DNA from 3 places in the Anaerostipes hadrus ATCC 29173 genome. Region 2 is predicted to be linked to each of the others. Evidence: predicted binding sites of a transcription regulator. Region 2 holds the regulator's gene; each other region holds the start of a gene.

Region 1 (3,291 bases), 1.3 Mb from region 2:
CTTTCCACCATTGCATAATTCCCAGAAACGTCCTTCAAGATCTTGTTTCTCGATCGGTGTGATGTCTTCTGTGACATGGCAGTGGAAGGAATTGCTCACGTATTCTCTGTCAGATACATTTTCAATAACACCGTATTTCTTACGGAACTGTTTTACCTGAAGACCGCATAAGTTTTCTGCTGGTGTTCCATAGATCGCATATAGATTTCCGTCTTCTTTCTTAAATTTTTCTACCTGTTCATTAATATAGCGCAATGTTTCTAATGCAAACTCACCATCTTCTGCCAGAGACTTATGGTTGTATAACTGCTGTAATTCATTCAACGCTGTGATCCCAAAGGAAGCTGTTGCACTCTTTAAGATTGGTTTGATCTTATCATGAATTCCCAGATGTCCACCTAAGAATCCCCCTTCACAATATGCCAACGGATTCGTAGAGGCTTTCATTTCTCCTAAATATTCATAAGTCCTGATATGTAATTCACGGATCAGGTTCAGATAATAATCTAATACTTCATGGAAATCTTTACCTTCCTGTTTTGATTTTGCATAGATCATTGGCAAATGAAGGCTGACTGCGCCGATATTAAATCTTCCGACAAAAATCGGCTCATCTTTTTCACCTGCCGGCTTCATACCGCCTTCTTTATACCATGGAGATAAGAAAGCACGGCATCCCATCGGACTGATGATCTTTCCGTATTTCTTATACATGCTTGCGATATATCCCTCTCCTGTTAAAGATAACCAGTCTGGATACATGGTCTGTCTGGAACAGCGGATTCCTGCTTCAAATACATCTTCCAGCTCACATCCCGGTCCATGAAGATTCTTGTCATATAAGAATACAAGTTTTGGGAATAACACAGGCTTCTTGTGTCCTTCTTTTCCCTGTCCTCTTCTTCTAACGTCTAACATGGAGATCGTTGCCATCTTGGCAAATCTTCCAGTTCCTGTTCCTGCTGTCATTGTGATAAATGGATAATCTCCGCGGCTTGAAGACACACTGTTAAATTTGTACTCTAATCCTTGGAATCCTTGTTCAAATTCACGTTTGACATCTTTCATCGCTTCTTCTTCTGCGCGTTCTCTGGATAATCCAAGTCCTTCGTATCGTTCGATTCCTGCTTCATAGGATTTCTCGGCATATGGTTCTAAGATCAGTTCGATATTCGGTACCGTAAATCCACCATACTGCTGGCTTGCAGCGCTTAATACGATATCTCCGATCACGTCAAAAGCAACATCTAATGTCTTTGGTTCGTTGTACCAGAGATTTCCCATCTCAAATCCGCCTTTTAACACTTCCTGTACATTAAACAGACAGCAGTTCATCGTATCACGGCGGGCAGACATATCGTGAATATAAATATATCCGTCACGGCATGCCTGTATTTCTTCCGTTGTCATGAAAAATTTCTGATAGAGTTCTTTATTTAATTCATTAAAGATCAGGCTTCGTTTGGTAGAAACCAGTGCACTGTCTGTGTTGCTGTTTTCCTTATCACCAATATACATGATAGACTGGCTCTTCTTGTATACTTCATCTAACATCTGTACAAAATCCTGCTTATAGTTACGGTAATCTCTGTAGCTCTTTGCTACCAGTGGATTGGTCTGTTCTAATGCACCTTCGACCACATTATGCATATCCGAAATCGTAACTTCCTTCTTGCGCATCTGCTCCACTTTTTCCGTGACAAAGTTGCAGATAAAATCAAGTTCTTCCTCTGTAAATGTTACCAGTGCACGATATGCTGATTTATTCACTGCCACTACGACTTTTTGTACATTAAATTCTTCTTTTGTTCCGTCTTTTTTAATTACCTTGATCATAATTCTCCCTTCTCTATCAGATTCTCTTATCTTTCACTCATTATATTGTATACTAGATGTAGTATTTTATTTTTCTTTTACACACTAGATAGTGTAGCTTTTCAAGTTTAACACCGCTATCTGGTAAAGTCAATGTTAACTTTTTATCTCTTTCCCTTTATCTGTAAATCCTTCCAAGAGTAAGATTCTTACTATCCTTTATTTCCAGTTTTTTTGACAGATATTCTCCGAATGAGATCGACAATTTGTCTTCTTTTTTAAAAATATCAGAAAGATTGCGATCTGTTTTTAATACATAAACAGACTTCGCGATCTGAGGTTCATTTACTAATTCTTTGATAATCTTTTCATCTTTTTTTCCATTTGCAAAAAGCACGACTTTTAGATGTCCAAAATTTAACTGCTGACTTTTATATTGTTTCCATTTCTTATTTGCATCTTTTAAGGACGTTGCCAAAAATGTCACTGACCTTGATGGTATTTTTGTTCCAGAATCACTCTGTGCCTTGTCGAAATCCGCATACGAATAACGAACCAATACTTTCTTTTCATTGAGCCGTTCAAATCCCATCGCCAACACAAACCTATGATCTTCTACATCTTGTTGTTTGCTGCATCCTTGTATGCAAAATGCAATTAGCAGCACCAAAAGATACCCTCTATATTTTTTCATCTTTCTGTTCCTTTCTCCACATCAGAAATAAAATAAGTGGAAAAAACAATCCGATCACCAGATTCCCATAGATAAAAACAAAAAAATACCGTCTGATCCATGTTGCAAATGTTGTCATGATCCATGGACTTATGACGTAAATTCCACCATATGACAAACTCAATCCCACGATCCTTCCTTTTGAAAATGCATGTTTGATACTTTCATTTCCATAAAATAAGTAACCGCTGAATACGCAAAAGACACCTACGATCCAAAATGCGATCAAAAAAAGATCCAGTCTTGCCATGATCCCTCCTGGCATTGCCACTCCCTGTGCCATAGACATCACAGGTTCTGGATCGACCATCGTAAGCTTCTTTCCAAGGGAACCTACAGTACTTGCAAACACCCCAAGAAAAAGGATCATCAAACCTGCAAATGATCGCATCCTGATCGGTCCATCTTTCATATCTCCACGGTAAAACCACACGAACTCGATCGGATGCATCAGCGCAAATACAAGAATACTTCCATTGAGCATCTCTCTGCCACACCAACTCCTGACTGCTAACTCATCCCATGAAAGATTTGCCATACTCAAGATCAGTACGAAGATCAGCGGTAGCAATACAAACCAAAAAATTCCTTCCATTACTCTGCCTCTTTTTGTTAAACCTCCCTGATTTATCAGATAAGCCAGAAGAAGCAATGGAAATCCAATAAAAAATGTTGATTTGTCTGGAAGAAGATATTTTTTTGTAAGAGACAAAATACATAAATAAAAAAAAGCTCCATTCAGC
Region 2 (3,291 bases):
TTACTTGCCATGGTTGTTGTCGGAGGAACCGGTCTGCTTATCGCAATCTTACTGGGAATTGCCTCAGAGAAATTTAAAGTTCCTGTAGACGAGAAGGAAGTAGCCATCCGTGCAGAACTTCCAGGAAATAACTGTGGTGGTTGTGGATACGCAGGTTGTGATGGACTTGCAAAAGCAATCGCAAATGGAGAAGCACCAGTGAACGGCTGTCCAGTTGGTGGAGCAGCTGCAGCTGAGAAGATCAGTGCGATCATGGGTGTAGAAGCAGGAGAATTCGTGAAGAAAGTCGCATTCGTAAAATGTGCCGGAACTTGCGAAAAAGCATCTGACAAATACCAGTACTCAGGAGTTCAGAGCTGTATCGAAGCGATGAACGTACCAGGTGCAGGACCAAAAGGATGCGAATTTGGATGTATGGGATTTGGAAGCTGTGCAGCAGTATGTCCAGAAAATGCGATCTCTATCGTGAACGGAATCGCTCACATCGATGAAGAAGCATGTGTAGGATGTGGAAAATGTGCAGAAACATGTCCAAAAGCATTGATCGACCTTGTACCAGAAAACAAGAAAACAAGAGTACAGTGCAGCTCTAAAGAATTCGGTAAAAACGTTATGTCTGTATGTAAAGCAGGATGTATCGGATGTAAAGCATGCGAAAAAGTATGTAAACTTGGAGCGATCAAAGTTGAAAACAACATCGCACAGATCGATTACGATAAATGTGTAGGTTGTGGATTATGTGCAGGTAAATGTCCAAAAGGAATCATTACAGGAAAGAAATTAGTTCCTAAGAAACCAGCACCAAAGAAAGAAGCTTAATCTTTCTTTATATCATTATAATAATAAAGAAGCAGGAGATTCGAGAGATCAGAATCTCCTGCTTTTTTCTGCTTCTATTCATGGAAAAAAAGAATACTATTATAATAGGAAGAAAAAGGATTCCTGACATGAAATTTCTCGAACTTCGGCAAAAAGATGTGATCAATTGTAATACAGGAGAATGTTTAGGCTTTGTCCTAGACCTCGAATTTGAAATCCATACGGGTAAGATCTGTTATCTGATCGTTCCCAAAACAACGAAGATGCTCATATGCGTTGGCAAGAATAAAGTTTACAAAATCCCCTACAAATGCATTGTAAGGATCGGCAGAGATACGATTCTAGTCGATATCAACGAAAAAGAATGCCTGAAATAAAAGAAAAGCTTTCTTTTCTACAGAAAAAATGATATACTTCAAGCAGTAAAAACACGGAGGTACAAGAAGATGAGATGCCCATATTGTGGAAGTGAGAATTCCAGAGTCGTAGATTCCAGACCGGCAGAAGACAACAATGCGATCCGTAGAAGAAGACAATGTGACGAATGCGGAAAACGTTTTACAACTTATGAGAAGATAGAGACAGAACCGTTGAGTGTCATCAAGAAAGACAAGACACGACAACTCTACGATCGAAACAAGATCCGGAATGGAATCGTACAATCCTGTCACAAACTCCCAGTATCCATGGGGCAGATCGAAGCAGCGATCGATGAGATCGAGACAAAGATCTATAACATGGGAACAAGAGAAGTTGAAACATCTGTGATCGGAGAGATGGTCATGGACAAATTAAAGGATTTAAATGAAGTTGCATACGTAAGATTTGCAGCCATTTACCGTGAATTCAAAGATGTGAACACATTTATGAGTGAATTAAAGAAATTATTAAAATAATCACAATTGTTTTGAATAAACAAGATTGTAAAAATATTACTTTTGTGATAAACTAACCATATCATTTTGAAACCAGCTTCCTTTTTGAGAAGAGAAGGAGTTGAGTATTATTTATCAGGAAGTAATCACAGGAATCGTCAGTGGAGTGAGTGGAAAGCTCATCCACGTAGAAGTAGAGATCAGAAACGGCCTGCCATATTTTACAATGGTAGGCTATCTTTCCAAAGAATCCATGGAAGCAAAAGAGCGGGTTGCATCAGCACTGCGCTCCATCGGCCATCCCTTACCGTCGATGAAGATCACCGTTAATTTATCCCCAGCCAATATAAGAAAGAACGGAACCGCGTTCGATTTCCCGATCGCCGTGGCCTTTTTAGGATGCCTGAATTTAATCGATGCAAGCAAGTTAGATGACATCTGTATCATGGGAGAATTAGGACTAAACGGCAAGATCAGAGGTGTAGGAAACTGCCTTCCGATCGTTTTAGAAGCAAGAAAACAAGGAATTCACAAGTTCTTTGCGGCAAGTGAAGATGAGAATTCTCTAAGAGGGATTGAAGATATTGAAGTGGTATTTATGGACAGTTTACAGGATGTCCTGGACTATTTTCATGGAACATATCATCAAAAAAGTTGCAGAAGTGCAACAACTTATCAAAAGGAAGAGTCAGAAGAAGACTTCAGTGACATCATCGGACAACAACATTTAAAAAGAGCGATGGAGATCGCGGTCACTGGAAGACATCATCTATTGATCATTGGTTCCCCAGGTTCAGGAAAAACAATGGCAGCCAGAAGGATCCCGACCATTCTCCCACAACTATCAAAAGAAGAGAAGATGGAAGTTCAGGCAATCTATGATGCCACTGGAATTCCACGGTATTTAGAAGACAATACCAGACCATTTCGCCAGCCACATCCAATGATCCCGAAAGCTGCATTCCTTGGAGGCGGCAAGACGCCGACGGCAGGAGAGATCACATTAGCACATCATGGCATTTTATTTCTGGACGAATTTATGGAATTTAAAACAGAATGTATCGAAGCACTCAGACAGCCATTGGAAGATGGAACGATCGATATCACCAGAAATGGGATCTACCACAAGTTTCCGGCAGACTTTCAACTGATCGCCACCATGAATCCATGTCCTTGTGGTTATGGATTGGAAGATGGGATCTGCCGATGTACTTATCATGAAAAAAAGCGTTATCTAAAGAAATTGTCCGGTCCGATCTTAGACCGTTTTGACATGGTCCTATGTCTAAGTAAAAAAGAGGCTGATACACAGAAGATACAAAAAGAGAGTCAAGAAACATCCGATCAGATCAAAGAACGCATCGAAACAACCATCCAAAGAGAAAAAAAGTTATTAAAAAACTATCAATGCAGTGATACCAGCCATTTAAGCCACATACAGTTAAACAAGCTCCTTCATTTATCCAAAGAATGCAAAGAGATTTTAGATATCGCCTATCGATCTGGCAAGATCACAAGGCGAGGAATGGATAAGATTTTAAAAGTAGCACTGACGATCATGCTTATGGAAAATGAATCAGAGATCAAACCGATCCAC
Region 3 (3,291 bases), 390 kb from region 2:
CCTAAAATAAATATCTGTTCATTTTTATACAGTTCTTTTCATTGTACGCAAGAAATATGTACATGTCAAGTTAGTCCTTGCCAACCATGGAAGAATATGGTATACCTATTTTTAGGAGGATTGTCATATGAGGTACTATTATGATTATAGTTTTCCAATCGGTAATTTAACGATTGAGGAAGATGGGCATGGCATTTGCGGGATATATTTTGGGACGAAGACATTAGAAGGCGAGAAGAAGAATACAGAATTGATCAGGGAAGCAGCACTGCAATTATCACAGTATTTTGATGGGCGGAGAAAGAAGTTTGACCTGAAGATTTCTTATCATGGAACAGAATTCCAGATCAAAGTATGGAAAGCATTGGAGAAGATTCCATATGGGGAAACTTGTACTTACAAAGACATTGCGGAATCAGTAGGGATTCCAAAAGGATGTCGAGCTGTTGGCATGGCGAATAACAGGAATCCGATCGTGATCGTTGTTCCATGTCACAGAGTGATCGGAATGAACGGTTCACTGACAGGATATGCAGGTGGTCTGGAAATGAAAGAATACCTGTTAGATCTTGAAAAGCGTAATCAAAAATTAAAGGAAAGATATTGACAAAGATTCTCAGTTGAGATATGATACATAGGCACATTTTGCCGGAAGCACATCCGGTATGATCTTATAGATATTTCCGTGAGGGAGTAGTTAGCAGAGAATCTGTGACAGTATCAACATAATGATGAACGACATCTGGTGCTGTCTTAATTAACGAGACTCACAGACGATAAGCTTTTGTTTATAACAAGGCTTTCGTCTGTGGGTCTTTTTCATATCATAGGAAATTCCGATGGAATCCCCTATGATATGAAAAACTTACGATATGGAGGACGTTTTTATGGATTTACTTACGTTATTAACACTGGCTGTTGGATTGGCGATGGATGCATTTGCTGTTTCTATCTGCAAAGGACTAGCGATGAGAGAAAAAGTTTTGAAAAAAGGGATCATTGTTGGTTTATGGTTTGGAGGATTTCAGGCACTGATGCCAACAATCGGATTTTTCCTTGGAACACAGTTTAAAGACCAGATCACATCGATCGACCATTGGATCGCATTTGTGCTTCTTGGGCTGATCGGAATCAATATGGTCAAAGAAGCATTATCAAATGATGAAGAACAGGCAGATGATTCGATCGCAGTGAAAGAAATGTTCATGCTTGCTGTTGCGACAAGTATCGATGCATTAGCAGTTGGGATCACATTTGCCTTTTTAAATGTGCATATTGTATCCGCAGCGTCGATGATTGGAGTCTGTACTTTCTTGATTTCATTTGTAGGAGTAAAGATCGGAAATATTTTTGGAACAAAATATAAATCCAAGGCAGAGCTCGCAGGTGGCATAATACTGATACTTTTGGGATTTAAGATTCTGTTTGAGCATCTTCATATTCTCTAAAATGAAAAATTAGCTCTTTCTTTTTTATGAAAAAGAGTGTAATATAATAAAGGCAATGGCACAAGATATAGTGCTGATTGGTAGAACGACAACAAGATTTTGTGCCAGAAAATGGAAACACACAGAATCTTGTAATTTTATATAAATGAGGGAGAAACTATGAATGGTGATGTAAAAACAAAGATTATCAAGAGAAACGGTGAGGAGGTAACCTTTGATCTCGATAAGATCATCAATGCGATCACGAAGGCGAATGAAGAGGTAACAAAGATCCATCAGATGAATCAGTATCAGATAATGGCGATCGCAGAGAAGGTTGCAGATCAGGTAGCAAACTCTTCTCATGCGGTGAATGTAGAAGATATCCAGAATATGGTCGAGACAGGGATCATGGAGATGAGAGGATATGAAGTTGCCCAGAAGTATGTAAGATATCGTTTTAAGAGAGAACTGAGAAGAAAATCAAATACGACCGATGATGGAATTCTTTCTTTACTTGATAATATTAATGAGGAAGTAAATCAGGAGAATTCGAATAAGAACCCAGTGATCAATTCCACGCAGAGAGATTATATGGCAGGAGAAGTCAGCAAAGACTTAAGTAAACGTGTCCTTCTGCCAAATGAGATCATTCGTGCTCATGAAGAAGGAATCATCCATTTTCATGATTCTGACTATTTTGCACAGAGAGAACATAACTGTGATCTGATCAACTTGGAAGATATGCTTCAGAATGGAACTGTGATCAGTGAGACATTGATCGAGAAACCACATTCATTTTTTACAGCATGTAATGTGACAACACAGATTGTTGCTCAGGTTGCAAGCAACCAGTATGGAGGACAGTCTTTTACATTAGCACATTTAGCACCATTTGTAGACATCAGTCGAAAGAAGCTGCGTAAGAATGTCGTGAAGGAACGTAAAGTGATCGGAGAATCTATGGATGATGCGATCATCGACAAGATTACAGAGATGCGTCTGTATGATGAGATCAAACAGGGAATCCAGACGATCCAGTATCAGCTGGTAACTTTAATGACATGTAATGGACAGGCGCCATTTGTCACAGTCTTTATGTATCTTGACGAAGTACCAGAAGGACAGACAAGAGACGATCTGGCTCTTGTGATCGAAGAAGTCCTGAAACAGAGAATTCAGGGTGTTAAGAATGAAAAAGGAGTCTGGATCACTCCAGCCTTCCCAAAACTTATTTATGCATTAGATGATGATAACATCACACCAGATTCCAAGTATTGGCATCTGACAGAATTAGCTGCAAAATGTACAGCAAAACGCATGGTTCCAGACTATATCTCAGCGAAAGTGATGAGAGAACTGAAGAATGGTGAAGTATATCCTTGCATGGGATGCAGATCATTCTTAACGGTCGAAGATTCCCAGAGAAATGCAGATGGAAGCCATAAGTTCTATGGAAGATTTAATCAGGGTGTTGTAACGATCAACTTGGTTGATGTCGCATGCAGTTCTAATGGAGATATGGACAAATTCTGGGACATCTTAGAAGAGAGACTGGAATTGTGCCACAGAGCATTAAGATGTCGCCATGAGAGATTAAAGGGAGCGGTATCTGATGTTGCGCCGATCCTTTGGCAACATGGAGCGCTTGCGAGACTGAAGAAAGGCGAGAAGATCGATAAGTTATTATACGATGGATATTCCACGATTTCCCTTGGATATGCAGGACTTTATGAGATGTGTGTCCGCATGACAGGCAAGTCTCATACATCCGATGAAGGAAAAGAATTTGCATTAAAAGTTATGCAGAAATTAAATGATAAATGTAATGAATGGAAGGCAGCAGAGAACATCAGCTATTCTG

Evidence for each region. Region 2 encodes NrdR, which represses ribonucleotide reductase genes. Its sites were predicted from a motif close to CACAANATNTTGTG; they were not measured.
Region 1: a site for NrdR is predicted at 1,887-1,900, ahead of nrdD (anaerobic ribonucleoside-triphosphate reductase). Genes of this name have one in related genera too.
Region 3: a site for NrdR is predicted at 1,508-1,521, ahead of nrdD (anaerobic ribonucleoside-triphosphate reductase). Genes of this name have one in related genera too.

The regions. Positions count from the first base shown of each region.
Region 1 covers NZ_AP028031.1:257,020-260,310, reverse strand. The annotation lists gene nrdD (anaerobic ribonucleoside-triphosphate reductase) at 1-1,836, opposite strand, end outside; gene QUE18_RS01215 (Ger(x)C family spore germination protein) at 1,994-2,509, opposite strand; gene QUE18_RS01210 (GerAB/ArcD/ProY family transporter) at 2,496-3,291, opposite strand, start outside.
Region 2 covers NZ_AP028031.1:1,561,793-1,565,083, reverse strand. The annotation lists gene QUE18_RS07640 (RnfABCDGE type electron transport complex subunit B) at 1-819, shown strand, start outside; gene QUE18_RS07635 (PRC-barrel domain-containing protein) at 948-1,196, shown strand; gene nrdR (transcriptional regulator NrdR) at 1,266-1,715, shown strand; gene QUE18_RS07625 (YifB family Mg chelatase-like AAA ATPase) at 1,816-3,291, shown strand, end outside.
Region 3 covers NZ_AP028031.1:1,955,118-1,958,408, reverse strand. The annotation lists gene QUE18_RS09425 (methylated-DNA--[protein]-cysteine S-methyltransferase) at 128-607, shown strand; gene QUE18_RS09420 (manganese efflux pump MntP) at 888-1,448, shown strand; gene nrdD (anaerobic ribonucleoside-triphosphate reductase) at 1,608-3,291, shown strand, end outside.